2 regions of the Demequina capsici genome follow, and region 1 is predicted to be linked to the other one. Evidence: predicted binding sites of a transcription regulator. Region 1 holds the regulator's gene; the other holds the start of a gene.
What was found. The regulator HspR, encoded in region 1, represses chaperone genes until heat shock. The targets are predictions, from matches to a motif close to AAGTTGAGTCNNNNNGACTCAACTT.

Region 1 (15,094 bases):
AGGCGGTCACCAACGTCGACCGCACGATCTCCTCGGTGAAGCGCCACATGGGCACCGACTGGTCCACGAGCATCGACGACAAGAAGTACACGCCGCAGGAGATCTCCGCGCGTATCCTCGGCAAGCTCAAGCGCGACGCCGAGGAGTACCTGGGCGAGAAGGTGACCGACGCCGTCATCACCGTCCCCGCCTACTTCAACGACGCCGAGCGTCAGGCCACCAAGGACGCCGGCGAGATCGCCGGCCTCAACGTGCTGCGCATCGTCAACGAGCCCACCGCCGCGGCGCTCGCCTACGGCCTGGACAAGGGCAAGGAGGACGAGCTCATCCTGGTCTTCGACCTCGGCGGCGGCACCTTCGACGTCTCCCTGCTCGAGGTGGGCAAGGACGAGGACGCGTTCTCCACCATCCAGGTCAAGGCCACCGCGGGCGACAACCGCCTGGGCGGCGACGACTGGGACCAGCGCGTCGTGGACCACCTCGTCAAGGAGGTCAAGAACAACGAGGGCATCGACCTCGCCAAGGACAAGGCGGCCCTGCAGCGTCTCCGTGAGGCCGCCGAGCAGGCCAAGAAGGAGCTGTCGCAGGCGCAGTCCACGCAGATCTCCCTCCAGTACCTGTCGATCGGCGAGAACGGCCCCGTCCACCTGGACACCCGCCTCACCCGCGCGCAGTTCGAGCAGATGACCCAGGACCTCCTCGAGCGCACCAAGGCGCCGTTCCACCAGGTCATCAAGGACGCCGGCATCAAGCTGTCCGACATCGACCACGTGGTGCTCGTCGGCGGCTCGACCCGCATGCCTGCCGTCACCGAGGTCGTCAAGGAGCTGACCGGCGGTCAGGAGCCCAACAAGGGCGTCAACCCTGACGAGGTCGTCGCCGTGGGCGCGGCCCTCCAGGCCGGCGTCATCAAGGGCGAGCGCAAGGACGTCCTCCTCATCGACGTCACGCCGCTGAGCCTGGGCATCGAGACCAAGGGCGGCGTCATGACCACCCTGATCGAGCGCAACACCGCGATCCCCACCAAGTCCTCCGAGGTCTTCTCGACCGCCGAGGACAACCAGCCGTCCGTGCTGGTGCAGGTCTACCAGGGTGAGCGTCAGTTCGCCCGCGACAACAAGCTGCTCGGCACCTTCGAGCTGTCCGGCATCGCCCCGGCCCCCCGCGGCATGCCGCAGATCGAGGTGACCTTCGACATCGACGCGAACGGCATCGTCCACGTGTCCGCCAAGGACCGCGGCACCGGCAAGGAGCAGTCGATCACGGTGACCGGCGGCTCGGCGCTGTCCAAGGACGACATCGAGCGCATGGTCAAGGACGCCGAGGAGCACGCGGAGGAGGACAAGAAGCGCCGCGAGGACGCCGAGACCCGCAACAACGCCGAGACCTTCGCGTACTCGACCGAGAAGATCCTGTCCGACAACGAGGACAAGGTCCCGGCCGAGATCGCCGACGACGTCAAGGCTGCGATCGCGGAGGTCAAGACCGCGCTCGAGGGCGACGACACCGAGGCAGTGAAGACCGCCCACGAGGCGCTCGTCACGAAGGCCCAGAAGATCGGCGAGGCCATCTACGCCGCCGACCAGTCCGCCGGCGTGGACGTCGACGCAGACTCGGCCGCGCAGACCGCTTCCGGCCAGCCGGGCGCCTCCGACGACGACGTGGTCGACGCCGAGATCGTCGACGACGAGGACGACAAGAAGTAACGCGCCACGGCGGGCGCCCGGCACTCCGGCTGCGGCGCCCGCCGTCCGTGCTTCCCCCACCCGTCCCAAGGAGAACCCCATGACCGACCAGAACCCCACCCCCGAGCCGGAGGATCCGCTGGCAGCCGCCGAGCGCATCCTCAAGGACGCCGCGTCCGACATCCCCGAAGGCACGTTCCTCGACGAGGACGCCGACGGCAGGGACGACCTGCGCACCGACGAGGCGGGCGCGGACGATGCGCTCGACGCCGCCGAGCGCAAGGCCGCCGAGCACCTCGCCGATCTTCAGCGGCTGCAGGCCGAGTACGTCAACTACCGCAAGCGCGTGGACCGCGACCGCGAGCTCATCACCTCGAACGCGACCGCCAAGGCCGTCGAGGCGCTGATCCCCGTGCTCGACGACATCGCCGCCGCGCGCGAGCACGGCGACCTGGCCGACGGTCCGTTCGCCTCGATCGCGGACAAGCTCGAGACCGCGCTCGGCCGCCTGGGCTGGTCCAGCTTCGGCGCCGTCGGCGAGGTCTTCGACCCGGTCCACCACGAGGCGCTGCTGTCGCAGCCGAGCACCGACGTCACCGAGCCGACCATCCTCACGGTCGCGCAGCCCGGCCACCGCATCGGCGACCGCGTCGTGCGGCCCGCGCGGGTGATCGTGGCGCAGCCCGAGGACCAGGCGTAACGTCCATTCATCTCAAGGAAGGAGGCGAGGCATGACGAGCCAGGACTGGTTCAGCAAGGACTTCTACAAGGTGCTCGGCGTGTCCAAGGACGCCTCCGCCGACGAGATCAAGAAGGCATACCGCAAGCTCGCCAAGGAGCTGCACCCCGACCGCAATCCCGGCGACGCCGCCTCCGAGCATCGCTTCAAGGAGGTCGGCGAGGCCTACGCGGTCCTGTCGGATGCCGAGCAGCGCGGGCAGTACGACCAGGTCCGCGCCATGGGCGGAGGTGCCCGCTTCACGGCCGGGGGCCCGGGCGGCGGCGGCTACGAGGACATGTTCTCCGGCATGTTCAACGGCGGCCAGGCCGGAGGCCAGTACCGCGCTCAGGGCTTCGAGGACATCCTGGGCAACCTCTTCGGGGGCGGGCGGCGCGGACCCCAGAAGGGCAACGACGTCGCCGCGGCCACGGAGGTCACGTTCCGCCAGGCCGCCGAGGGCGCCACCGTGCAGCTGCGGATGGACACGGGATCGTTCTCCACGCGGCTCCCCGTCGGCGTCCAGGACGGCCAGAAGATCCGCCTGCGCGGCAAGGGCCGCCCCGGCGCGAACGGCGGACCGGCGGGCGACCTGCTCCTGACCGTCCACGTGGCCAGGCACCCCGTGTTCAGCATGGACGGACGCAACCTCAAGGTCCGCGTGCCGGTCTCGTACGACGAGGCGGTGCTAGGCGCGGCCGTCGACGTCCCCACGCTGGACGGCCAGCGCGTCAAGGTGAAGGTGCCCGCCGGCACGTCCTCCGGGACCGTGCTGCGCGTCAAGGGCCGCGGCCTGCAGACCAAGGACGGCGTGGGCGATCTGCTCGCGACGATCGAGATCACCGTGCCGTCCAAGCTGTCCAAGGCCGCCAAGGAGGTCCTCCAGGCCTTCGCGATCGAGACGGCCGCCGAGGATCCTCGCAAGGACCTCTACAAGGACGCCGCACGCTGACCTGAGGGAGGGCCACCATGGAGCAACCGGACGTCGATGAGCCGGTCTTCCTGATCTCCGCCGCCGCGGAGCTGGCAGGCATGCATCCGCAGACCCTCCGTCAGTACGACCGCCTGGGCCTGGTGATCCCCCAGCGCCGCCCGGGTGGCGGCCGCCGCTACTCCCTGCGGGACGTGGCGACGCTGCGAGAGATCCAGCGGATGAGCCAGGACGAGGGGATCAACCTCGCGGGGATCAAGCGCATCCTCCACCTGGCCCACGAGGTTCAGCGCCTCGAGCGGGAGGTCGAACGACTGCGTCCGCGCGCGGACGTCGGCTCCCGCATCTTCACCACGGGCCCCAGCGGCAACGTCGTCATCGTCGAGCGCGGCAAGCGCGCGCGTCGCGACGAGGGCCGGTCGCTGGTGGTGTGGCGCAGGGACCGCTGAACCCCTACGGGACGACGGGCAGGCCACCTTCCCAGGCGGCGAGCACCTCGCCCGCCTGAGCGTCGACGAGCCCGCGATGCTCGACGAACCACGCCTCGAGCTCAGGAGCGGGCAATGGTCTGGTCCAGTGGTAGCCCTGCGCGGCGTCGCACCCCAGGTCGGTGAGCGCGTCAGCGACGCGAGCCTCCTCGATGCCCTCCGCGACCGCCCGCAGCCCGAGCGCATGGACCAGGTCGATCGTGGAGCGGACGATCGAGGCTGATCGCTCGTCAAGCAGCAGCGGCACCACGAACGAACGGTCGATCTTCACCTCGTCCACGTCCAGCTCCCGGAGCCGCACCAGCGAGGAGTAGCCGGTGCCGTAGTCGTCGATCGCGGCACGTACGCCGAGGTCATGGAGTGCGGTCAGCACCTCCTGCGCTCCGTCCGGATCGGTGAGCAGCGCCTGCTCGGTGATCTCCACCTGGAGCGCCGATCCCGGCAGGCCATGCTCGGCGAGCAGCCTGCTCATGCGTCGCGGGAGCCGGTCGTCGGAGATCGCGGACGCGGGGATGTTCACTGCGATGGGAAGGTCGATGCCCTGCGCGCGCCACCGCGCGGCCTGCGCGGCGGCGACCTCGAGCACAGCGTCCGTGAGATCGCCCATGAGCCCTGCGCGTTCCGCCAACGGCAGAAGATCCTGCGGGAGGACCATGGCGCCGCCGGGACGTTCCCACCGCACGAGCGCCTCCACGCCCTCGACAGCGCCGCTGGCAAGGGCGATCTTCGGCTGGAAGTGCAACGTGAGCTCGCCCGCGGCGATCCCCGCGCGCAGCTCGGCGACCCGCTGCAGGAGGTCCTCCCCTGCCATGTCGATGGACGGATCGAAGACCGCCGACCCCAGGCCCTCGGCCTTCGCCCGGTACATCGCGATGTCCGCACGTCGCAGCAGGACGGACAGGTCGTCGCCGTCAGCCGGCGAGAGCGCGATGCCCACGCTGATGCCGAGCGTCACCTCGGTGCCCTCCACGTCAAACGGCCTCACGAGCGCGAACCGGATCTTGAATGCGGCATGAGACGCCTCGGCGGCGCCCGCGCGAGCCAGGATCACCGCGAACTCGTCACCGCCAAGCCGGCCGACGAGGGCGTCCGTCGGATGGATCGCCGCCCTCAGACGCTGGCCGACTGCACGCAGCACCTCGTCACCCGCCTCGTGTCCCAGGCTGTCGTTGACCTCCTTGAACCCGTCGAGATCCGCGTGCAGCAGCGCGACATGAGGGCCTGTCGACTCGTCGGACAGCACTCGCGCCGCCTCGACCGCGAAGCCTCGTCGGTTCAGCAGCCCCGTCAGGTCGTCCGTCCTGGCGTCCTGCCACGCGTCCATCATCTGCAGGGTCTGGCGCACCGTCGCGTTCAGCCGGCTGAGCACGCCCCCCATCGCGGCGAGCGCCATCACGATGGTGAGCGTCGGGATCGTGGACACCGTTCCGATCGTGAGCGTGGCGGTCGCCGCGACGAGCGTCGCTGCGGGCACCACGAGCAGTCCCCGTGAGGTCGGCGCCGCCGCGCTCCCTACCGGGGCTCGCAGCCACGCGCTGGTGGCCAGCAGGATGCTGGCCAGCGGCCACAGCGAGTCCATCCACGTGCCCTCGACGTAGGCGTCTGCGGCGAGCAGGTTCCAGTACAGGAGGTCTGCCACCCCCGACATGACCATGGCCACGGCGATGAGGACGAGCGCCTCGGAGCGACGCAGGCCCAGGATGACCACGCCGACGAGGGCGATCAGCATCACGATCGTGTCGCCGAGCGGATATGCGGCACCCACGACGGCGGCGAGGCGCCCGCCGGACAGGGTGCCGGTGAGAGGCGCCAGCGCGACCGCGCCCACCAACCCGCCGACGGCGATGGCGAGCGTGCCTGCGTCGACCCACACCACGCGCGGGATGCTGCGGGACCGCTGGCGGACATAGGACACGACTGCGGCGGTCGCCAGCGGGTAGTACGCGAGGTACCACGGGTCGGCGATCGACGGGAACGCTTCAGCGTCGTGCCCGGCCACCACCGCGGCGTAGAGCACGTCACCGACGGCGGAGACAGCCATCGCCGCGCCCAGGAGGAGCCACGTGGCCCGGTCCCCCCGCGCGACCACGCCCTTCGTGAACGTGAGCGCGGCCGCACCGAGCACGAGGCTCAGGTAGAGGCCCGTGTCCCGGGCAGGGAAGTCGCCAGGACCCGCGATGTCGAGCCATCCCAGCTCCACGAGCCAGCCGGCCCACAGCACAATCAGTGCCACGACGACAGTGCTGGGGATGCGCCCGGGGTCGCGCACGCGCGCCTCACCGCGAGGCGAGGCGGGGCGTGTCGTCATGCCTCTCCTATCGACATGCGAGGGCCGGCGTCAACCATTGCCGTGTGCGACGGTGCTCACAGTGCGCGGTCGGCTCGACGGTCGGTACGTGCGCGTCCGGGCGAGGGTGGGCCCCACCCGGCGTGGCGCGGGCCGTACGGGCTGGGAAGACGATTGCGGCGCGTGACGCCCTCAGCTCGTCACGCGCCGCAAACCTGTGTGCGGTCTCCCTACCTATCGCTGCAGGGACTCCAGGAGCTCCTGCGCGTACCGGTGGGTACCGGGAAGCGACTCGATCCACACGCGCGGGGGCTGGCGGACCAGGTTCGCGACGCGCATGGCCACGGCCTTCGCGCCGATGTGGTCGCGCAGCTCGGCGATGCCGATGCCCAGCCCGGCGCCGCGCTCCACGAGAACCGCGTAGAGGCCGTCACCCATGCGTGCCATCGGGTGACCGGCGCCGTACGCGCCGGTGAGCGCCTGGCCGACGGCCGCGTTGCGGGCCATCCGCTGCCACGGGTCGTTGTCGTCGACGGAGACGTCGACCATCACGAGAGCGTGGGTGTCGATCACCTTGAGACCGGTGCGCTCGGCCGCGCCGTAGACCTCTGCGAGGCGCTGGATCATGTACTCGGTGGTGCCGAGCCCGGACTCCGGGTCGTGCATCTGGGTGGCGACGTGTGCCGTCGCATCACCCTCGGTCCAACCCTCGCAGAGGGCGCGGATGGAGCGGATCGGTGCCGACTCGTAGCCAGCAGCGCGGAAGAGGACCGCCATGTCGTCGATCGCCTCGGTGATGCCGACGCCGGCAGCAGCGCGAGCCTGACCGAGACGGTACGCCGAAGGCGCGGTGTCGAGACGCGCCTCGAGCGCCTCGACCAGGGCCTCGGCGGCTGGCGTGTACCAGTCGCCGGGGCGCAGCCACACCGTGTTCACCGAGGCCGACTCCCACTGGCGCAGGAGCGAGCGGCCGGTGACGCTCGGGATGTTCACATCGCTGCTCATGCCCCATGAGAGGGAGGCCGATGAGAGCTATGACGCAGGTTCTTGGAAGATTTTCTCCGGAACAGTTGCAGGTAACCTGGGTCACGTCCGAATTCTCCCCATGTGAGCAATTACGCATCGTTCTGTCTTGTCCGATCCGTTCCGCGCACGGGAAACTGTGTGGTACCCGCCGAACCCATGACGCGGCGACGAAGGAAGCAATGAGTCACGAGGCCATCGCACTATGGACGGATTCGTCCAGCGATCCCGAGCTCATCGCCGGCGTACGCGCCGGCGATGCGGCGGCCTTCGGCGTGCTCTACGAGCGTCACGTGGACGCGGCCCGCAAGGTGGCCTCGCAGTACACGAACTCGGCCTCCGACGTGGACGACGTGGTGGCGGAGTCCTTCTCGCGCGTGCTGCGCGCGCTGCAGCGCGGTGACGGTCCCGACCTCGCGTTCCGCGCCTACCTGTTCACGATCGTCCGCCGGACCGGCATGGACGTCATCAACCGAGGCATCCGCACCCGTCCTCGCGACGACATGTCGGAGTACGAGTCGTCCATGGGGTACGAGGCGTCCTCGGACGAGCCCGCCATGGCCGGCTTCGAGCACGGCATGGTGGCCGACGCGTTCCGCTCCCTCCCCGAGCGATGGCAGGCAGTCCTCTGGTACACGGAGGTGGAGAAGAAGGCTCCCAAGGAGATCGCTCCGCTGCTTGGCCTCAGCGCCAACGGTGTCGCGGCCCTTGCCTACCGTGCCCGCGAGGCGCTGCGGCAGGCGTACCTCCAGCAGCATCTGACCACGTCGGAGCAGGTGGACTGCCTGGAGGCGAACACGCAGCTCGGCGCCTACGTGCGAGGCGGCCTGAGCAAGCGGGAGTCCACGAGGGTGGACGCGCATGTGAGGACATGCGAACGCTGTCAGGCGTTGGTCGCGGAGCTCGAGGATGTCAATCGAGGGATGCGAGGCATCATCGCCCCTCTTGTGATGGGCGTTCTCGGGGTGGGCGCGCTCGAGGGCGGCCTTCCGATCGGCGGCGCTCTCGGCACGGGCGCAGGCGCGGCCGCGTCCGGTGGTGGAGCAGCAGGCGCTGGAGCGTCGACCGCGAGCGCGGGCGCCGGTGGCGCGACTGCGGCCTCCGCGACCTCGGTCTCCGGCATCGCGGCTGGCGCGGCCGGTACGGGCGCGCTCGCCTCGTCGGGAGCGGCGGGAGCGGCGACCGCTGCGGGTGCCGTCTCCTCGTTCCTCGGCACCGTCGCCGCGCTGGCGCTGCCCGTGGGCGCGACGATCGGCATCGTCGCGCTCGCCGCGACCGGCGCCTCCTTCCTGGGCCTCTTCGACTCGGGTGGCGAGCCCGCGGCTCAGACGACGAGCGACGCGCCCGCCGCGATCACGCAGACCACTGCCGACTCGGGCACGGGCACCGCTGCCGAGACGACGCCCGCCGACGCCGCGACGTCCGACCAGGCCGACGGGGCCGACGGCACGGACGTGCCCTCGGCAGGGTCTGCGCAGGCGGCGCCTGTCACGGTGCTCGCCGGCACCGTGTCCGGCGGTACGACCGGCAGCACGACGGACAGCTCGACCACGGACGCGGGTGCCGGCGCGACGAGCGACCCCGGTGCCGGCACCGGCAGCACCACAGAGGAGTCGTCCGCGCCGACCACGGGCACGACGACGGATCCCGGTTCCACGACCGACCCCGGTTCCACGACCGACCCCGGCGACGGGACCACCACGACGGGGACAGCTCAGCCGCCTGTGACGATCGCGCCCACGGTCCCGCCCGTGCCGCCCGTGGTGCTCGCCTCGAGCCTGTCGATCGCCCGCGCGCCGATGGGCTTCCTCGCGCTGTCGTCCCTGTCGCCTTCCGTCCCGGTGACGGTGTCGAACACGGGAGAGGGCGCGGCCGACGAGGTCACCGCCGTGATCGCGCTGCCCGCGGGGCTGACTTTCACCACCCCGAGCGGCGATGCGGGCCAGTTCTCTGCGACCATTCCCGGCGCGCTCGACGACTACATGCTGTTCGCAGCCCAGGGCACGTTCACGGCCGGCGGCTGGACGTGCTCGCTCTCCGACGACCGCGCCACCGCCACCTGCACGCTCGCGTCGATCTCCGCAGGCGGACGCGCCACCCTGGACCTGGACCTGACGGTGACCGGCGCGCTCGCATCGGACGCGGTGACCTCGTTCCGGGTCTCCGCAGGCGACGACGCGACCGAGTACACGGTCCGGACCGGGTTCTCGCAGGCGTCGACCGTGCTCACGCCCGCGTACTCGGCGTCAGGTCGGCTGGCCGTCGCACAGGCGGGCGCACCGCTCCTCACCTGCGCCGCCGGCGACAACGCCTGCAAGCATGCGATCGACTTCAACGGCAACGCCGCACAGGCCTCGCTCAACGGCAGCGCATACGCGCTGGTGCCCGCTGAAGGGATCGCGGGTCAGGAGGCGTCCAACGTGACGACGCTCACCCTCCCCGCCGGCGCCACCGTGAAGTACGCGACGCTCGAGTGGGCCGCGAACAGCTCGGTCGACGACCCGACCTTCACCACGGCGCCTGGCACCGTGAGCCTGCTGCTGCCTGGCGCGAGCGACGTCACGACGCTGACCACCGCCGACGTCACGCTCACCACCGACGCCGCGGGCCGTGCCGTCTACCAGGCGCGTGCCGATGTCACCGACCTGGTGGCGGCGGCAGGCCCCGGGGTCTACGGGCTCGCTGACGTCGCGCTCGCTGCCGACTACTCCGACGGCCCCGCCGTCCGGGCCTACTTCGCAGGATTCGCGCTCACGGTGGTCTACGAGGACTCCTCGCTGCCGGACGCGGACGTCGCCGTGTACACCGGGTCCCAGCCGCTCGCGGCCGGAGGGCAGGCCGCGCTCGACCTCTACGCCTCCCAGGCGTCGTCCGTCACCGTGGGCACCGTGGCGTGGGGTGGCGACCGCGGCACCGTCGGCGACCGCGTCGACATCGACGGTGACACGCTGGCCCCTCTGCACTGGAACAACGGCACCGTGTCCACCGCCGACTCCGGGAACGCGATGGACTCCACCGCGTTCGGCTACGAGCACCCCAACACGCTGGGCGTCGACGCCAAGGCCTTCCGTCCGAAGACGGTGGGCGCCGGGCTGCACACCCTCACCGTCGGCACGTCCTCAGACGCCGTGCTGATCGGCACGTTCACGCTCACCGCACAGCGCAGCTGAACCGAGCGCACAGCGCAGCAGAACCGGCAGCACGGCGCGTGCTGAGCTCCTCGGTCCGCGCTCAACGCGCCGGCTCGGGGCTCCAGTCGAGATCCAGCTGGCGCGCGGTGCGCAGCGCCAACGGTGTGCCATGGTGCCGGGCCACGAGATGCAGCGCCATGTGGATGCCGGAGGTGAGGCCGCCTGAGGTCACCACGTCGCCGTCGTCCACCCATCGCACCCCTGCGATGCCCGACGCCACGGACGCGTGCGCGCCGAGCTCGGCGACGTCCTCCCAATGCGTGGTCGCGGGACGCCCCTCAAGGAGGCCTGCGTCCGCGAGCAGGAACGCGCCGGTGCAGACGGACGTGACCGTCCGCGAGTCGGCCGCAAGGGTGGCCACCGCGTCGGCGATCCGCGCATCGGCACGCGCGGCGGCAAGATCCACCAGCCCAGGCACCAGCAGCACGTCGAGCGGGCCGGCATCCTCAGGACGCGTCAGGCCTGTGAGGGTCATGCCGCCGAACGCGACCACGTCGGCGCCATCGGGCGCGATCAGCAGCACCTCGTACAGGGGCGGCTCGCCGTCCCTGACTGCGAGCCGCGACGCCGTGAGGAAGACCTCGTACGGTCCGCCCGCGTCGATCAGATCGAAGTCGGGGTAGAGCAGGATGCCGATGCGTCTCATGGGCCCAGCGTAGGCACCGTGCGGGGTGCCACCGCCGTCCCTCCGGCTCCGCGCAGCGACGCCCCGGACCCGCGAGCTGCTAGACGAGCACCTCGCGGCTCACGCCGGGACGCACGATCAGCCACAGGCTGAGGTGAGCGACGGCGAGCGTCACGCACATCACGGTCGCCATGGCGAGCACCGAGATTCCGAGCATGCCCACGAGCGGCGAGATGACGCCCGCCAGGCCGAAGTTGACCGCGCCGATCAGCGACGCGGCGGTGCCCGCCTCGCGCGGGTGATCCGCCAGGGCGAGGATCTGCACGGCAGGCATCACGAAGCCGAGCGGGGCCACGCAGAAGAACAGCGCAGAGATCAGGCCGACGAGGCCCAGATCCAGCAGCCCGACCGCGAGCAGCCCCACGGCGCCCATCGCGACGATCGTGAGCCCCATCGTCATGACCATGCGCGGCGGGTACCGGCGCATGAGGCGTGCCCCGGTCTGGTTGAACAGCACCATTCCCACGGCGTTCGTGCCGAACACGATCGCGAACTGCTGCGAGCTCAGGCCGTACATGTCCTGAAGGACGAAGGTCGACGACGACAGGTAGGAGAACAGCGACGAGAACGCCATGGAGCCGACCACGAGCACGCCCACGAAGGTGCGGTCGCCGAGCAGCGCCTTGTACCGCTGCAGGACCACGCGACGCTCGAAGCGTCCGCGGCGCTCGGCCGGGAGGGTCTCGAACAGGAGGATCGACGCGAGGATGGTGATGACGAGTCCCAGCACGCTGAGCACGCCGAACACTCCGCGCCAGGACACGAACTGCAGGACCTGTGCGCCGACGATCGGCGCCAGCACGGGCGCGAGCCCGGTCACGATCGCCATGCGGGCGAGCGTCCGGATCAGCTTCTGACCGGAGAACAGGTCGCGGACGATCGCCATGGACACCACGGCGGCCCCTGCGGCGCCGAGTCCCTGGAAGATGCGGCCGATCATGATCGCCTCGACGTTCTGGGCGAAGATGATCGACACGGAGGCGAGCACGTGCACCGACGTCGCGATCAGCAACGGCCACCGGCGGCCGACGGCGTCGCTCAGCGGCCCGATGATCAGCTGGCCCAGACCGAACCCGATCATGGTGGCGGTGAGGGTCAGCTGGATGGCGGACTCGGTGGTGTCCAGGTCGGCGGCCACCTGCGGGAACGCCGGCAGGTACATGTCGACCGTGAACGGGCCGAGAGCGACCGCCGCGCCGAGCAGCAGGATGAGCACTCCGCGCTGGCGCCGGGACAGCGCATCCCCGGGGTGCGCCTCGGCTGCGGCGGTCGGCACCGTGCGGGCGGTGGCGGCGGCGACGGGGCGGGCGTTCAGGTCGGCGGTCATACGGGCGCAGATGCTCCTTGCAGGGACAAGCGGTGGCTCACGACGTCGTGACTGAGGTGCGGCGTCGTTCTCATCCAACGAAGGAGGGCGATCGCGCGGGAGGGGTGGGCTGCTGCGGTTCCACAGCGCTCACGAGCCGCGGACGTCAACGGCCAACCGGGTCAGTGTATTCCACCTGTCGCGAAGAGTCACGGGGTCGGCGGGCGCACGTGCGGAGCATCACACCGGGCGTGAGCGGCCCCGGAAGGGGCGCGGGGGGAGTGAGCGCTGATCTGCGGCGCGGCCGCGCAGCTGAGCGCTAGTGGTCGACGATGCCGTACAGGCGGTCGCCAGCGTCACCCAGACCAGGCACGATGTATCCGACCTCGTTGAGCTTCTCGTCCACGCAGGCGACGACGACGTTCACGTTCGCACGGTCGCCGACCGCCCTGCGCACGTTCTCGATGCCCTCCGGCGCGGCGAGAAGGCAGACGCACGTCACGTCCGTCGCGCCACGCTCCAGGACGTACTCGATGGCCATGATCAGCGATCCACCGGTGGCGAGCATGGGGTCGATCAGGAAGACCTGCCGGCCCGTGAGGTCGTCGGGGAGGCGGTTCGCGTAGGTGATCGCCTCCAGCGTCTCCTCATCGCGCTTGAGGCCCAGGAAGCCCACCTCGGCGTTCGGCATGAGCCTCGTCATCCCGTCGAGCATGCCGAGCCCTGCACGGAGGATGGGGACGATGATCGGCTGCGGGTCTGAGATCCGCGTGCCCACCGTCCGCGTCAGCGGCGTCTCCACCTCACGCTCCTCGACGCGCACGTGCCGGGTCGCCTCGTACGCCAGCAGCGTCACCAGCTCGTCCACCAGCAGACGGAACACGGGCGACGTCGTGTCCTTGTCGCGCAGGATCGTGACCTTGTGGTCGATGAGGGGGTGGTTCGCGACGTGGAGCTCCATGGCGCACAGCCTATCCGGCACGAGCGCGTCCAGGGGCGCTAGCGTGGCCGCCATGAGCAGCCTGAACGACACGGCCTACGGCGAAGCGATGGAGGCCGCCCTGGCGCTCGCCCAGGAGGCGGCGGCCGACGGCGACGTGCCCGTCGGCGCGGTCGTGCTCGACGAGCACGGCATCGTGGTCGGTCGGGGCCGCAACCGGCGTGAGGTCGACTCTGATCCGAGCGCCCACGCCGAGGTCCTGGCGCTGCGCGAGGCCGCCGCCCAGCGTGGCTCGTGGCGGCTCGACGGGTGCACGCTCGTCGTCACGCTCGAGCCGTGCCTCATGTGCGCGGGGGCGGTCCTGCAGGCCAGGGTCCCGCGCGTCGTGCTCGGCGCGTGGGACGACAAGGCGGGCGCCACGGGCTCCCAGTGGGACGTGGTGCGCGACGCTCGCGTGGGCGCCAAGGTCGAGGTGATCGCCGGCGTGCGTGGCGATGAGTGCGCTGCGGTGCTGCGCGACTTCTTCGAGGCGCGACGGTGAGGCCGTGAACACCGAGGCGCGCAGGCGCGACATCTGGGTCGACGGGATGAGGCGCGCCGTCGCGAGCCTCGGCACCGTCGCACCGCCGGGAGCGCCCCGCTGGCCGATCGCCCTCCAGGCGACGGTGGTGATCATGGTGCCGCTGCTGCTCGGCGCCGCCGTCGACCGCTTCGACATCGGCCTGATCGCGTGCGTGGGCGCCTTCACCGTCCCTTACTTCGCCGCCCTCCCGCGCCTGGAGCGGCTGCGGCTCCGCCCGCTCGCCGGCCTGGTGCTCGTCGCGTCGTCCCTGCTGGGCGCCCTCGTCGGCCCGTACCCTGGCGCCGCAGCGATGGGCCTGATCGTCGTGGCGAGCGCCGTCGGCGCGGCCGTCCACGGCTACCGCCTCGGGCCCCCGGGGCCGCTGTTCCCCGTCATCGTCTACGGGATGTCCGCCCACGCCGTCGCCGAGGGCCAGTCCGCCCTGGTGCTCGTCGGGTGGGTCGCCGCGGGCTGCACCTTCGCGGTGCTCGCCAGCATCGTCCCGCTCATCCGCCGGGTGCACAGGCAGGTCACCCCCCGACCGTTGAGGGTCCTGCTGGCCCGCCCCGAGTGGGACCGAGGGGCGCGCGACCTCGCGATCCGCACCGCCATCGTCGCCACCGTGTGCACGGCCGTGAGCCTGCTCTACACCGATCCCGAACGCGCCTACTGGACCGTGGCGGCGGGCGTGGTGGTCGTGGGCGTCATGCCCGGTCGCGGCGTGGCGGTCAACCGTGGCCTGCACCGCACCGTGGGCACCGTCGCCGGGGCCCTCATCTACATGGGCATCGGAGAGCTGCCGCCCAACCCGTGGCTGCTCGCGCTCATCCTGGGCACGCTGCAGTTCATCACCGAGCTGACCATCACGCGGCACTACGCGATCGCGGTGACGGCGGTGACCCCGCTGGCGCTCATCATCGTGACGACCGCCGTCGGGGACTTCGGCACGCCCGCCGTCGTGGGCGAGCGGATCCTCGACACGCTCGTCGGCTCGGGCGTGGCAGTCCTGACCGCGCTGATCCACCCGCCGGGTCCGGCGGGACGTCCCAGCATCAACCCTCCGCCGTCCCCAGCCGATTAGGTCGGCGCGCGAACACCGGGTATTCTCTTCCGCGGTGACGTGTCCGAGCGGCCTAAGGAGCACGCCTCGAAAGCGTGTGTGGGTGCAAGTCCACCGTGGGTTCAAATCCCACCGTCACCGCCACTGAGGAAGCCCTCGACGCCGAGCGTCGGGGGCTTCCTCGTCTCATGTCTGGACGGACCGCCTTGCGGGTCGAG
Region 2 (15,094 bases), 1.3 Mb from region 1:
GCCCGCCATGGCGGCAGGGTCGATGCGGTCGAACACCACCACGTCGTCCAGGCGGTTGAGGAACTCCGGCCGGAACGCGCGCTTGAGCACGTTCATGAGGTCTCCCTCGAGCGCCTCACGGTCCTGACCGTCCCAGGCGAGCACCAGGTCGGAGCCTAGGTTGGACGTCATCACGATGATCGTGTTGGTGAAGTTGACGGTGCGTCCGCGCCCGTCGGTGAGGCGTCCGTCGTCCAGGACCTGCAGGAGCACGTTCCAGACGTCGGGGTGCGCCTTCTCTACCTCGTCGAACAGCACGATGGAGTACGGACGACGACGCACGGCCTCGGTGAGCTGACCGCCCTGGTCGTAGCCCACGTAGCCCGGGGGAGAGCCGATGAGGCGGCTGACGGCGTGGGACTCCATGTACTCGGACATGTCGATGCGGATCATGGCCCGCTCGTCGTCGAACAGCTGCTCGGCGAGCGCGCGTGCCAGCTCGGTCTTGCCCACTCCCGTGGGGCCCAGGAACAGGAACGAGCCGATGGGTCGGTTCGCGTCGGAGAGTCCGGCGCGGGCGCGGCGGATCGCGTCGGACACGGACGTGATCGCCCTGTCCTGGCCGACCACGCGCTCGTGCAGCCGCTGCTCAAGATGGCCGAGCTTCGCGGACTCCTCGGTGAGGAGCTTCTCCACGGGAACGCCGGTCCACTTGGCGACGACGCCTGCGATGTCCTCGCCGGTGACCTCCTCGCGCAGCATGCGCTCGTGGGCGGGGATGGCGTCCAACTGGGCGCGGGCGTCGGCGATCTCCTGCTCCGCGCCCGGGATGTCGCCGTAGCGGATGCGTCCCGCCTTCTCGAGCTCGCCGTACCGCTCTGCGCGCTCCAGGTCGCCGCGCAGGGACTCGAGGCGCTCGGTCGCGGACGAGACGCGGACGATGAGGTCCTTCTCGCGCGCCCATCGCATGTTGAGCTCCTCGGACTCTGCCTTGTGCTTGGCGATCTCCGCGTCGATCTCCGCGCGGCGCGCCTTGGCGTGCTCGGACTTGTCCTTGGCGACCTGCGTGCGCTCGATCTCGAGCTGCATGATGCGCCGGCGGGCGCGATCGAGCTCGATCGGCATGGAGTCGAGCTGCATCTTGAGGGCCGAGGTGGCCTCGTCGATCAGGTCGACGGCCTTGTCGGGCAGGAAGCGGTCGGTGATGTAGCGGTCGGAGAGCTTGGCGGCGCTGACGATGGCCTCGTCGGTGATCTTGACGCCGTGGTGGACCTCGTACTTCTCCTGGAGACCGCGCAGGATCGCGACGGTGTCGTCCAGGCTGGGCTCGCCGACGTAGACGGGCTGGAAGCGGCGCTCGAGCGCGGAGTCGGTCTCGATGTGCTCGCGGTACTCGTTGAGGGTGGTGGCGCCGATCATGCGGAGCTTGCCGCGCGCGAGCATGGGCTTGAGGATGTTGCCGGCATCGACGGAGCCGTCGGCCTTGCCTGCGCCGACGATGGTGTGGAGCTCATCGATGAACAGGATGATCCTGCCTTCGGCGTCCTCGACCTCCTTGAGGATGGCCTTGAGGCGCTCCTCGAACTGGCCGCGGTACGCCGCCCCTGCGACGACGGAGCTCATAGCGATCTCGATGACGCGGCGGTCCTTGAGGGACGACGGGACGTCGCCGGCGATGATGCGCTGCGCGAGTCCCTCGACGATGGCGGTCTTGCCGACGCCGGGCTCGCCGATGAGGACGGCGTTGTTCTTGGTGCGGCGCGTGAGCACCTGCATGACGCGGCGGATCTCCTCGTCGCGGCCGATGACGGGGTCGAGGGCTCCGGATTCGGCGAGCGCGGTGAAGTCCTGGCCGAACTGCTCGAGCGCGCTGGCCTGGTCCTGCGCCTGAGGTGCCTGGGACGAAGCGGTCATGGTGTCCCTCCTTGGGGTGATGCGTCAGCGACGACAAGGTTGAGTCGGTCAGGCTCAACTTTACATAACCAATTGAGATGCGGCAAGACTGGATACCGTGTCTCGACGTAGGGGAGGGGCGTTGCGCGTGATCGACGGGGGCCTGCGAGGTGCGCCCAGGGCCGATTGGCGCTCGCCCCCGTTCATGGTCTATAGTTTTATCTCGCGCCAGTCGCCCGGGAGGGTGACGGATCGCAGCTAGGGCCCCGTTGTGTAGCGGCCTAGCACGCCGCCCTCTCAAGGCGGTAGCGCGGGTTCGAATCCCGTCGGGGCTACGACCTAGAGCTCCTCGCCAGTTGGCGGGGAGCTCTTCTCGTTTCCTCAGCGACCGCACGCGTCGCGCTGCATTCCTGTGATGTTGCTCTCGTCCGCCGCGCACGAGCGACACGGCGCGCACGCAGGCGGTTTAGCCCCCGGGGGCATCCGATGTTAGATTCACGCCGAACCGGGCATCGCTCGGTCGCCAACTGGGGGGCGGGCTGCCGGTCACCTAGCGGGCCCGTGCAAGCGCGAGGGGTTGTCAGTGTCGCTGGGCGACTACTTCGACGATGTGCTCGCAGCCGCCCGTGCGGGTGGCGCATGGGCGTGGGAGAGCCTGTATCGCGACCTTGCCGGCCCGGTCACCGGATATCTGCGCAGCCGCGGCGCACCGGACGTCGAGGATGTGGTCTCCGAGACCTTCCTGTCGGTCGCTCGCGACATCCACCGATTCTCGGGCGACGAGAGCGACTTCCGTGCATGGGTCTTCACCATCGCGCATCGTCGTATGCAGGACGCGTTCCGCAAGCGCGGGCGCCAGGTGCCCATCGTCGATGGAGAAGCTGGACTCGACGTGGCGGAGACCGCCTGGCTGGGCAACACCGAGGCCGATGCGATGAACGCGCTGTCGTTGATCGAGGTGGAGAGCATCATCGCCCATCTGTCGGAGGCCCAGCGAGACGTGGTGCTGCTGCGCGTCGTGGGTGACCTCTCCGTGGCGGAGACCGCGCAGGCATTGGGGCGGTCGGAAGGAGCGGTGAAGGCCATCCAGAGCCGTGCGCTCAAGGTGCTGCGAAAGAAGCTTTCGGACGGTGCGTCACCTTTCCGAGGCGACGAGCGATGACAGGAGTGCTATGAGCTCTCGCCGACTGAACGATTCAGACGCCGAGGCCGTGCTGGCCGGGGGCATCACCCCGGCTGACCCGGATCTGGCCGTCCTCTCGGACGCGCTCGGCGGTCTTCGCCGGGCCTACGTCAACGAGTTGGACGACGCGCACGTAGCCGCCCTCGCGGGTCGGCTCGCCGCCGTGGCCGCCGCCGCCCCCCTTGACGGCGGCCCGGTCGGCGCGTCGCGCGCCGGATCACCCCGACGCCGCGCAGCGGCCGCCGCTATCGCGCTAGGTGCGCTCGGCGCCTTCGCCGCAGGTGGTGTCGCGGCCGCCGATGAGGCCGCGCCAGGAGACGTGCTGTATGGCGTCGATCGCGCGCTCGAGTCCGTCGGCATCAACGACGGAGGCGCGCACGAGCGGCTGCTCGAGGTGCAGACGTTGGTCGCCAGGGGAGAGGTCGACGAGGCGCTCCAGCTGTCCGTCGAAGCAGTCGACGACATGGATTCATTGGACCCCGCCGACGTCGAGGAGCTGACGGGCATCCTTCACGCAGCCGAGGCCGTGCTGAGCGACGGTTCGGACCAGTCGCTCGACAAGCGCGCGCAGGTGGCCGACATGCTGACCTTCATGGCCGAGACCGACCTGACGGGCAAGGACTTCGGCCAGGCCGTGTCCGCGCATGCGCGCGGGATCTTCGTGGACGACTCGGCGGACGCGTCGTCGACCGGGGAGTCTGCGGCGTCGACCGACGACTCTGCGACCACAGGGGGCGCGCCTGGCAACTCCGGCAGCTCCCACGCGGGCGGGAACGCCGCAGGTGATGCCGCCGCCGAGGCAGGGTCCGCCCCGAGTGCGACGAGCGGGTCCGGCGGCTCGACTGACGATGGCGCCAGCAGCGATGCGAGCGCGGTTGACGGTTCCGGGAACTCGAACGCCGGTGGCAACTCGGCGAACTCGAACGCCGGTGGCAACTCGGCGAACTCGAACGCCGGTGGCAACTCGGCGAACTCGAACGCCGGCGGGAACGCGGCGAACTCGAACCCGAACGCTCAGAAGTCCACCGCCGCCGCCAGCGAGTGAGCCGGATCTTCTAGCTCAGGAGCCCGGCGAGCTCCGCTCCCCACGCGCGCGCCTTGGCGAGCTCGCCCTCTTTCAGCAGGTCGGCGTGCTCCGGTCCGGCGTTGCGGAAGTCCACGCGGAAGCCCTTGGGCTGTGCGAGCAGGTGGCATCCCTTGGCGGCCTCCTCGCGGATGATCGCGGTCGCGGCGCCCCGCCCGAGAGGGCCGCGCACGCGGGTGTCGAAGGCTGTCGCGGGGATCGCCAGGGCAGGGAGCTCGCGCAGCCAGTCCCGCATGAGCGGCTCGTCGGTGCGCGGTGCGGCGTGGTCCTGGTCCACCTTGTGCGCGGCTGCGGTGCTGAGGGACTGCGTCGTGGGCAGGGACATCCCGTGCACGGGCGCGCCGGCGATCAGCGCGCGCAGTCCACTGGCGTCGGCCGGCACGGCATCGGAGGTGGAGACCGCGGTGGCCTCGTCTCCGATGCCTTCGGCGATCGCGTGAGCGACGGCGGCGGTGTTCCCCCAGAGGGACTCGTACACCACCCAGATCGTCATGCTCCAGGGTCCCGCGGATCGCGGCGTGCGATCGACGGACGAAGGTCCTGAAACTGACTCGTATGGTCCGGACCAGGCGGGATGTTGGTCCCGTCGGTGGTCAGCCCGCGGCGATCGTGGCGTCGAGTGCCATGATCTCGGCGGTGAAACGCGCTCGCAGGGAGGCTTTCGTGTCGTCGTCGCAGAAGGCACCGTCGATGCCTGCCAAGGCGATCCTCCTGGCGTCCTCGATCCCCAGGCCGAGCAGGGGGAGCGCCTCGCGGAACTCCCGTCCGACGGACGTGCGGAAGAACGTGGCATCGTCGGAGGAGAAGCTCACCGAGAGGCCTGCATCGATCATGCGTCGGATGCGATGCTGCGGGTCGATCGTCCAGCCGGAGCAGATCGTGGTCGACCACGGCGTGGTCGCGAAGTGGATGCCCGAGTCGCGTGCCTGCGCCGTCAGCTGCGGGTCGTCGACGATCCGGTATCCGTGATCGATCCTGTCCACATGCAGCTCGTCCATCGCGACGCGGACGCTCTCTGGACTGTCGACGGGTCGTTCGCCTGCGTGCGCGGTCGTGTGCAGGCCGTGGCGGCGGGCCAGTGCGTAGGCGTCCACGAAGCGCCCGGGGTCCTCGGTGAGCTCAGGGGTGAGGTCGTCCTGGCCGATGCCTACCACCGGGTCGAGCGGGTTCGCCAGCACGGTCTGGACAAGCTCCAGGGCGGCGGCTGGCGGCTCCTGCCGGTTGATGGCGACCACGATGCGGAAGTCGACGCCCAGGTCGTCGCGCGCCGCGCTGAGCCCGTCGATGATCGGGTCGAGCAGCGACCGGTACCCGATCCCCTTGGGTGCGAAGTACTGCGGGTTGACGTAGTACTCCCTGTAGCGCAGGCCGCTGCCGATGACGTCGGCCCGGACGCCGTCGTAGGCGACCTTGGCGAGGTCGTCGGACGTGCGGAGCACGTCCGTGGCCGCCCGGAACGCGACCAGGAAGTCGGCGAGGTCGTCGTACGCGAAGAGCGCGTCGGGGTCGGTGGTGGGCAGCGCGACCCCGTAACGGTCCGCGAGCTGGATGAGTCGTGCGCCAGACATCGTGGACACGAAGTGGCAGTGCAGCTCGGTCTTCGGGATGAGCCTCAGGTAGTCGTCGTGACGCATGGTTGCTCCTCTCGGTGGCAGTCAAGCGCGTCGATGTGTCGCCGATGTGTCGTCACGAGGCGGTGCGCCGCACGACCTCGCTCAGCTGCTGTGCCGCCTCGACGACCGCGGTGGAGTGCATCGCGGCCGGGTGCGCGGTCATCCGCTCGGCCGGTCCGGAGATCGACACTGCGGCGATCACCGTGCCGGAGGTGCCCCAGACGGGTGCGGACACGGAGCTGACGCCTGGTTCTCGCTCGCCGGAGGACTCGGCGTACCCGCGTTCGCGTACGACGCCGAGGTCGGCGGCGGTGTAGCGGGCGGCCGCGAGCGTGCGGTGCATGCGCTCGGGATCCTGCCATGCGGTGAGGACCTGGGCGGCGGATCCGGCGGCCATCGTCATGGTGGTGCCGACGGGGATGGAGTCGCGCAGGCCCATCGTGCGGTCGGCTGCGGCGATGCAGATGCGCTGGTCTCCGTGCGGGCGGTACAGCTGTGAGGATTCGCCCGTGCGGTCGCGGAGGACGGTGAGCACGGGCTGCGCGGCGGCGACCAGGCGGTCCTCCCCGACGGCCGCGGCGAGCTGAGCGAAGCGTGGTCCGAGGACGAATGCGCCGGAAGGGTCGCGCCCCACGAGGCGATGGTGCTCGAGCGCGAGCAGGAGCCGGTGGGCGGTCGGACGGGCCAGATGCGTGGTGGTGACGATCTGGCTCAGGGTGGCGGGGCCCTCCTCAAGTGCGGCAAGCAGCGCTGCCGCCTTGTCAATCACGCCGACGCCGCTATGATTGTCCATAGAGCGATACTAGCGTCTCAAATTGTGAGATGTCTAGGCCGGATCACAAGGAGGAGAGCATGGGCACCACCCTTGCCGAGAAGCTGTGGGACAACCACCTGGTGAAGAAGGGTGAGGACGGCGCGCCCGACCTCATCTACATCGACCTTCACATGTGCCATGAGGTCACCAGCCCCCAGGCCTTCGAGGGCCTGCGACTGGCGGGCCGCCAGGTGCGTCGCCCGGACCTCACCATCGCGACCGAGGACCACAACACCCCCACGCTCGACATCGACCTCCCCATCGCGGATCTGACGAGCCGCACCCAGGTCGACAAGCTGCGCGAGAACGCCAAGGAGTTCGGCATCCGCATCCACTCGCTGGGCGACGCCGACCAGGGCATCGTGCACGTCGTCGGTCCGCAGCTCGGTCTCACCATGCCCGGCATGACCGTCGTCTGCGGAGACTCCCACACGTCGACGCACGGCGCTTTCGGCGCGCTGGCGTTCGGCATCGGCACGTCCGAGGTGGAGCACGTGCTCGCCACGCAGACCCTCCCGCTGAAGCCGTTCAAGACGATGGCCATCAACGTCAACGGCACGCTCCCCAAGGGCACGACCGCCAAGGACATCATCCTGGCGATCATCGCGAAGATCGGCACCGGCGGCGGCCAGGGCTATGTGCTCGAGTACCGAGGCGACGCCATCCGCAACCTCTCCATGGAGGGGCGCATGACGATCTGCAACATGTCCATCGAGGCGGGCGCACGCGCCGGCATCATCGCCCCCGACCAGACGACCTTCGACTACGTGCAGGGTCGCCCGCACGCCCCCGAGGGCGCCGACTGGGACGAGGCTGTCGAGTTCTGGAAGACGCTCAAGACCGACGACGACGCGGTATTCGACACTGAGGTGGACCTGAACGCGGCCGACCTCGAGCCCTTCATCACCTGGGGCACCAACCCCGGCCAGGGACTGCCGCTCTCCGCCAACGTGCCCAGCCCCGAGGACTTCGCCGAGGAGTCGGACCGCGAGGCTGCCGCCAACGCGCTCGAGTACATGGGTCTGACCCCCGGCACCCCGTTCCGCGAGATCCCCGTCGACACCGTGTTCCTCGGCTCGTGCACGAACGGCCGCATCGAGGATCTCCGGGCCGCCGCCGCGATCCTGCAGGGCCGCAAGAAGGCCGACAACGTGCGCCTGCTCGTCGTCCCCGGGTCCGCCCGCGTTCGCCTGCAGGCCGAGCGCGAGGGGCTCGACAAGATCTTCCTCGACTTCGGCGCGGAGTGGCGCAACGCAGGCTGCTCGATGTGCCTGGGCATGAACCCCGACCAGCTCAAGCCGCAGGAGCGCTCGGCCTCCACGTCGAACCGCAACTTCGAGGGACGCCAGGGCAAGGGTGGCCGCACCCACCTGGTGTCCCCGCTGGTCGCCGCCGCCACCGCGGTGCGCGGCACCCTGTCCAGCCCCGACGACCTCGAGGACGCCCCTGCGGCGCTCGTGTAAGGGAGTTCAGCCATGGAGAAGTTCACCACCCACACCGGCGTCGGCGTCCCGTTGCGCCGCTCGAACGTCGACACCGATCAGATCATCCCTGCGGTGTACCTCAAGCGCATCACGCGCACGGGATTCGAGGACGCGCTCTTCGCCGCCTGGCGCGGTGACGAGTCGTTCATCCTGAACCAGCCCGAGTACGCGAACGGATCCGTCCTGGTCGCCGGCCCCGACTTCGGCACCGGGTCGTCGCGCGAGCACGCCGTCTGGGCCCTCAAGGACTACGGCTTCAAGGTCGTGCTCGCCTCCCGATTCGCCGACATCTTCCGCGGCAACTCGGGCAAGCAGGGCCTCGTCACCGGCATCGTCAGCCAGGAGAACGTCGAGCTGCTGTGGAAGGTGCTCGAGACGGAGCCCGGCAAGGAGATCACCGTCTCCCTCGAGGACCGGACCGTGACCTGCGGCGAGCTGACAGTGCCGTTCGAGATCGATGACTATGTCCGGTGGCGCCTCATGGAGGGTCTGGACGACATCGGGCTGACCTTGCGAGACGAGGAGGCGATCACCGCCTTCGAGGGCACCCGTGAGTCGTGGCGCCCCCGCACGCTTCCGGCGAAGACCCTCCCCAAGGAGGAGATCGTCGCGGCGCGTCCCGTCGACGCCTGACCTCCGTCCGCACGACACGGCCGCGGCATCCCGCCAGGGGTGACCGCGGCCGTCGCGCGTCCAAGCCAGAGCGCGGACGCGCCGGCCCTGGCTCCGGGACTGCGCCCGCAATAAGGTACGGGTGTGGACTCTGAGGCGGTGGTGACGCGACGTCGTGGCGCCGCGCTCGAACGGGCGATCCTCGACGCTGCCTGGGATGTGCTCACCGAGTCCGGCTACGACGCGTTCACGCTCGAGGCAGTCGCGCATCGCGCGGGCACCAGCCGCACGGTCCTCGCGCGCCGCTGGAGCGATCGTGCGGAGCTCAGGACTGCCGCCCTGCGGCGGCGGGGGCACCTCGATCCCATCGAGCCGCTCGACACGGGCTCCCTGCGAGACGACGTGCTCGTGCTGCTCGGCGACGCCTCCCTGCACCTGGATCGTTACATCGCGCTGCTCTACACCTCGGCGGCGGGAGAGGGCGCGCTGCGCGACGCCGTGCCGGCGCGGTTGCGTGACGTGTTCCTGTCCGATGCCGCGGCTCGCATGGAGGACGCCTGGTTTCGCGCCATCGATCGGGGCGAGGCGCCGCAGGGCTCCGTCGATCCGTGGCTGCTGGCGCTTCCGTTCGACCTGTTCAGCGCAGAGGTGCTCATGACGAGGACCGCGCCCGGAGCCTTGCGCCTGGCGTGGATCGTGGATGAGGTGTTCATGCCTCTGGTGCGCGGTCGGCTCGCGTCCGTCGGGGATGCGCGATGACCGAGCAGACGCCTCCGCCGGTGTCCGACCTTGCGCGAGCCCTTGCCGCCCAGCTGGTGCAGGAGGCCGACGCGTCGGCCGGGACCCGTGTGGTCGGCATCGCCGGGGGACCCGGGTCGGGCAAGTCGACGCTCGCGGCCGCGGTCGTGACGACGATCCGCGACCGCAGGCCAGAGCTGGCGCCGGCGCTCGTGCCCATGGACGGCTTCCACCTGTCGCAGGCAGAGCTCGAACGCAGGCACCTGGCCGACCGGAAGGGAGCCCCGGAGACGTTCGCTCCGGAGGCGCTCGCCGCCGTGCTCGACGAGGTGCATGCGCCGCGATCCGTGCCTGTGCCCGTGCCCGACTACGACCGGCTCCTGCACGAGCCGGTCCACGGCCGCCTCGCCGTGCCTCCCGAGACGCGCATCGTCGTGGTCGAGGGCAACTGGCTCGGGCTCGACGCGTCGCCATGGCTTCGTGTCCGGGAGCGGCTCGACCTGCTCCTGTTCCTCGACGTGCCGTGGGAGGTGTGCCGCGAGCGGCTCATTGAACGACGCGTGGCCACGGGACGCGTGCGGGCGGCGGCGCAGGCGTGGGTGGACGCCGTCGATGCGGAGAACTACTGGCTGGCGCACGACTCCTCGCGCCGCGCGGACCGGGTGCTGACGCCGGGCAACGATCGACGATGATCGCGGCCGGGCCGCGTGGACTGCGCTCGGGCCCGGCTCAGCGCTCGTGCGGCAGGGGCCTCTCGAGCCAGGAGCGCGTGCCGAACGCGCCCAGGGAGGCGCCGGCCACCGCCGAGGCCCACGCGATGTCGTCGGGGATGCGCTCGTCGTCGAGTCCCAGCTCGGCGACACGGTGCGCGAACGCGCCGTGGAAGAAGTCTCCTGCTCCCAGGGTGTCCGCCACCGGTACCGTCGCGATCTCGACCTCCCCGGCTGAGACGGGCGTCCGGTAGAGCACCGCATCCGAGCCGCGGGTGATGATCACGCAGCGCACGCCCCGGGAGAGCAGCGCGTCGATGACCGCGTCGGAGCCTCCCTCCGTGCCAGGCGGCGCGAAGTCGTCCGACACCACGGCGACGTCCACCACGGCGAGGACCTCGTCGGAGTAGGCCTTCCAGCTTCCGGCGTCGAGGATCACCGGCACCCCGCGCATGCGCGCCGCCCGAGCGAGCGGCAGGCTCAGGTGCCGGTGGTAGCCGTCGATCAGCACGGCGTCCACGGCGGCGAGCAGCGTGTCCGCGTCCAGCCCGTCGGGCGTCGGACGCTCGGCCATGGCGGATCCGGTCGGTGAGACCACCGCGCGGTCGCCGCTCGATCTCGTGACCATGATCGCGGCCGTGGGCGGTGGGCCGTCGCCGTCCGCCTCCGCCACGTGCACCTCCACGCCGTGTGCGACGAGATCGGCGACCACCTGGTTCGCCAGCGGATGCCGCGGAAGAGCCGTCACGAAGATCGCGGCTGAGCCGCATCGAGCCGAGGCGACGGCCGCGTTGGCGGCCGGCCCGCCCGCCGCGACAAGGAAGTCCAGCGCGCCGACCTTCTCGTTCGGTCGGGGGAGCCTGTCCACCAGCTGCACGACGTCGAGCGTCGCGAGACCGGCCAGCAGGACGCGAGGAGGCGTGGTCACAGGCTCACTCTAGAGCGGGGTCGCGCCGGGGAGGTCCTGGATCCCCGGGCCTGTCGGCAGCAGACCTGTGCGCACGGGTGCAGCGAGCAGCTCCTGCTGCCGCAGCAGCACGGCTCCGGTGGCGGCGGCGAGGTCGCCGAGCCGGGCGGGAAGGAACGCGTCGCGTCCCTGGACGTCACCGAGACCGACGAAGCCGCGGAGTGCGTCGTCCATCTGCGCGATGTCATCGACGAGGTCGCCGAGCATGCCTCCGAGCACCACGACCTCAGGCTCATAGGACAGGATCAGGTTGGCGAGCATGAGGCGGATCCACTGGATCGCCTCGGTCACAGTCCGGACGGCCGCCGGCTCGCCGGCGCGGGCGTGTGCGACGAGCGCGTCCATCGCGGCGTGGAGCCCCTCGGACTCGCGTACCGCACCGAGCCCGGCGCGAGCGACGAGGATCTCCGGGTCGGCGATCGTGACGAGGCAGCCTCGCCGCCCGCAGTCGCACAGCTCCCCGTCGCGTTGGACGATGAGGTGGCCGGGAGGCAGGGCGGTGCCGTGGCCCCCGCGGAACAGCCGTCCGTCGGTGACGACGCCGGCGCCGTATCCGGTGCGCGACCTCACGTACAGCATGTGCTGCAGGTCTGCGAGTCCGGGGTCGCGGCGCAGCGTCATGTACTCGGCGTAGGCGGCGAGCTGGGCGTCTCCGTGCATGGAGGCGCCTCCGCGGAACTGCGGCGCGCGCTCGATCACCTGTGCCAGGAACGGCTCGTCGGTCCAGCCCAGGTCGAGCGCATACAGGACCTTGCTTCCGTCCTTGCTCACCAGGCCCGGCACGACGACGTCGAGCGAGAACGGCTCGATGTGCTGCTCGGTCAGCGCCGCCGTGCAGCCCGACACCGCGTCCGCAAGGAGAGCGGCGATGGACGGCGCGTCACCGATCGGGGTGTGCACGCGGCGTGTCCGCTGCCAGAGCCGGCGCCCTGCCAGGTCGTGCGCCAGCACGGTGATCTCGTCGACCTCGACCTGCGCGGCGACCAGGCCGATGCGCGATCCGTCGAGCTCGAGCAGCTCGAGCGGTCGGCCCACGGTGGGTGCGGCGTGCTCGGCGGCGGCGCGGACGAGCCCCGCCTCGAGCAGAGCGGCGACGAGGCCGGTCACCGCGCTGCGCGCCAGCCCCGTGTCGAGCGCGATCGCGGTGCGTGCCGCAGGGCCGCGGTGGGCGAGCCGTGCGAGCACCAGTCCCAGGTTGTGGTCGCGCACGTCGACGCTGGTGAGGTGGGTCCGGTCCGCGGCGGCCATGGCGTCAGGCTAACGGGTCGCACGGGCGCCGCGCCGCACCCCGGCGAGGCCGCGTCGTCCGGCGGCGACGAATTAGTTCATGGGTTGAAGAAATGCGGCGAGCCGTGCTTGACTGGCTGGCGCGGGCGACGACGCCCGGCGACGTCTTCAAGGAGGAAGCGTGATCATGACACTGAGTGCGGTCCGAGCGGTCTCGCCGTACGGCGGGGCATCACGCCCCCTGACGCAGGGAACGGCGAGGTGACGACGGTGGACGAGCGAGAGACGCCGCCCGTCGTCCTCACGCCGTACGGCGCGGTCCAAGGCGAGTGGAGAGGAGCGTCCGCGGCATTCCGAGGGATCCCGTTCGCCGCCGCCCCCGTCGGGGACCTCAGGTACGCCGCCCCGGCCGCTCCCGCACCATGGGACGGCGTCAGAGACGCCACCGCACCAGGGCCGACGCCCCAACGGCGTCCCTTCGGTCCCGTCACCACGATCCCGGAGCCGTCCTTCCCGGGGGACTCGACCCTCAACGTCAACGTGTTCACGCCCGCCCCCGGCGACGATGCGGCGCAGCTGCCGGTGCTGGTCTGGATCCACGGCGGCGGATTCTTCGCAGGGTCTCCCTCGAGCCCTTGGTACGACGGCCGAGCGTTCAACCGGGACGGCGTCGTCACGGTGTCGATCTCGTACCGGCTCGGATTCGACGGCTTCGGATTCATCGATGGGGCACCGCTCAATCGCGGCATGCTCGACATGGTGGCGGCGCTCGAATGGGTGCGCGACTCCATCGGCGCCTTCGGAGGCGACCCGGACAGGGTCACGATCGCGGGCCAGTCGGCCGGCGGCGGAGCGGTGCTCGCGCTGCTGTCGATGCCCAGCGCCGCGGGGCTGTTCCACGGCGCCATCTCCGCCGCGGGAGCACTCAGCTCGATCGACGTGCCGACTGCACGGCGAGTGTCCGAGGCGATGGCACGCGCGGCAGGAGTCGACGGCTCGCTCGAGTCGTGGCGCTCGCTCAGCGAGGACGCGGTGCTGGACGTGCAGCTCGCGCTCGACGTGAGATCCGTGCTGCCGACGCCGTCCGGACTCGACGGGGCCGTCCAGGCGATCTTCAAGGAGGGCCAGGCGGTCATGCCCCTCGCCTTCGGGCCGATCATCGACGGAAGCACGTTGCTGCCCTTCGCCGACGCCGTCGCCGCAGCGGGACCCGACGGCGTGCCGGCCATCCTGTCGACCAACGCGCACGAGTTCACCTTCCCGTCGGAGGGTCCGCCCTTCGGGGCGCTCGAGGAGGCGTTCGTCGCGGCCGGGCTCGCCACCGAGGACGCCGCGCCGCTGCTGCGGGAGATCTCGCTGATCGGGCAGGAGGCCATCAACGGCCAGCTCGTCACGGAGGGCCTGTTCCGGGTGCCGCTCGCCCGGCAGGTCGCCGCGCGCACTGCGGCAGGAGCCGGCGGCCGCACCTGGCTGATCGACTTCCGCGACCGTTCGCCGGTGACAGGCTTCGCCAACCACTGCCACGAGCTGCCCTACGCATGGGACCTGCTGGATGCCGACGGCGTGACGCAGGTGCTGGGAGACCGCCCCTCGGCCGAGCTCGCACGCGGGCTCCACGCAGCGTGGCTGGGCCTCATCGTCGAAGGACGGTGCGCATGGGCTCCCGTCGCCGACGCACCGGCGGGGGCGCTGGTAGCGAACGGCGACGAGCTGCGCTACGCGCCTGACTCGTACGCGTTCGAGACGGCCGTGGCCCACGCCGGTCGGCTGGAGCCGTAGCCGTCCCGGCGCTCGAGGGCACGACCGGCGCGGCGGCCGCGCCCTCGAGCGCCACGCCGATGCGGCGCCTCGTCCCGTGGACAGTGCCGGAGCGCGGGCCCGCATAGGGGAAGATAGTGGCCATGAACGATTCCATCCGCGTCACCGGCGGACGGCCGCTCGAGGGCGAGATCACCGTCCGAGGCGCCAAGAACTTCGTCTCCAAGGCAATGGTCGCCGCCCTGCTGGGCAGCACCACCTCCACCCTGCGCAACGTGCCGGACATCCGCGACGTCAAGGTCGTGTCGTCCCTGCTCAGGCTCCACGGCGTCGACGTGGACTACGACGTGCAGTCCGGCGTCCTCACCATGGACACCTCTGATCTGCAGTCGGCGGACGCGATGCAGATCGCGACGCACGCGGGCTCATCGCGCATCCCGATCCTGCTGTGCGGCCCGCTGCTGCACCGGCTCGGCGAGGCCGTCATCCCCGATCTGGGCGGGTGCCGCATCGGCGACCGTCCGATCGACTTCCACCTCGAGATCCTCCGCAAGTTCGGCGCCGTCGTGACCGAGGCGGGGGATGGCCTGCACCTCAGCGCCCCGAACGGTCTCAAGGGGATCCACCATGAACTGTCGTACCCCTCCGTGGGCGCGACTGAGCAGCTGCTCCTCACCGCAGTCATGGCCGAAGGCATCACGACCCTCCACAACATGGCGGTCGAGCCCGAGATCAAGGACCTCATCGACACCCTTCAGAAGATGGGCGCGATCATCTCCGTCGACACGGACCGCTCGGTGACCATCGAAGGCGTGCCTGAGATGTTCGGCTACGACCACGTGTCGCTGACTGACCGCATCGAGGTGGGCTCGTGGGCGTGCGCGGCGCTCGCCACGGGAGGAGACATCTTGGTCCGCGGCGCCCAGCAGCGCCACATGGGCATGTTCCTCAACGTGTTCCGCAAGGTCGGCGGCTCCTTCGACGTCACCCCGGAGGGGATCCGCTTCAGGCACCCGGGCGGCGACCTCAAGC

Region 2: a site for HspR is predicted at 1,930-1,954, ahead of RN607_RS04345 (ATP-dependent Clp protease ATP-binding subunit). Genes of this name have one in related genera too.

What each region holds. Positions count from the first base shown of each region.
Region 1 is NZ_CP134880.1:2,686,243-2,701,336, forward strand. It holds gene dnaK (molecular chaperone DnaK) at 1-1,706, shown strand, start outside; gene grpE (nucleotide exchange factor GrpE) at 1,786-2,385, shown strand; gene RN607_RS12810 (DnaJ C-terminal domain-containing protein) at 2,417-3,355, shown strand; gene RN607_RS12815 (heat shock protein transcriptional repressor HspR) at 3,373-3,783, shown strand; gene RN607_RS12820 (putative bifunctional diguanylate cyclase/phosphodiesterase) at 3,788-6,130, opposite strand; gene RN607_RS12825 (hypothetical protein) at 6,344-7,114, opposite strand; gene RN607_RS12830 (sigma-70 family RNA polymerase sigma factor) at 7,315-10,302, shown strand; gene RN607_RS12835 (DJ-1/PfpI family protein) at 10,364-10,969, opposite strand; gene RN607_RS12840 (multidrug effflux MFS transporter) at 11,049-12,335, opposite strand; gene upp (uracil phosphoribosyltransferase) at 12,634-13,275, opposite strand; gene RN607_RS12850 (nucleoside deaminase) at 13,328-13,795, shown strand; gene RN607_RS12855 (FUSC family protein) at 13,800-14,897, shown strand; tRNA gene RN607_RS12860 (tRNA-Ser) at 14,931-15,020, shown strand.
Region 2 is NZ_CP134880.1:910,870-925,963, forward strand. It holds gene RN607_RS04345 (ATP-dependent Clp protease ATP-binding subunit) at 1-1,893, opposite strand, end outside; tRNA gene RN607_RS04350 (tRNA-Glu) at 2,135-2,207, shown strand; gene RN607_RS04355 (RNA polymerase sigma factor) at 2,456-3,034, shown strand; gene RN607_RS04360 (hypothetical protein) at 3,045-4,100, shown strand; gene RN607_RS04365 (hypothetical protein) at 4,111-4,632, opposite strand; gene add (adenosine deaminase) at 4,733-5,773, opposite strand; gene RN607_RS04375 (IclR family transcriptional regulator) at 5,826-6,545, opposite strand; gene leuC (3-isopropylmalate dehydratase large subunit) at 6,605-8,029, shown strand; gene leuD (3-isopropylmalate dehydratase small subunit) at 8,042-8,683, shown strand; gene RN607_RS04390 (TetR/AcrR family transcriptional regulator) at 8,807-9,421, shown strand; gene RN607_RS04395 (nucleoside/nucleotide kinase family protein) at 9,418-10,092, shown strand; gene RN607_RS04400 (PfkB family carbohydrate kinase) at 10,130-11,038, opposite strand; gene RN607_RS04405 (ROK family protein) at 11,048-12,325, opposite strand; gene RN607_RS04410 (carboxylesterase family protein) at 12,575-14,083, shown strand; gene murA (UDP-N-acetylglucosamine 1-carboxyvinyltransferase) at 14,206-15,094, shown strand, end outside.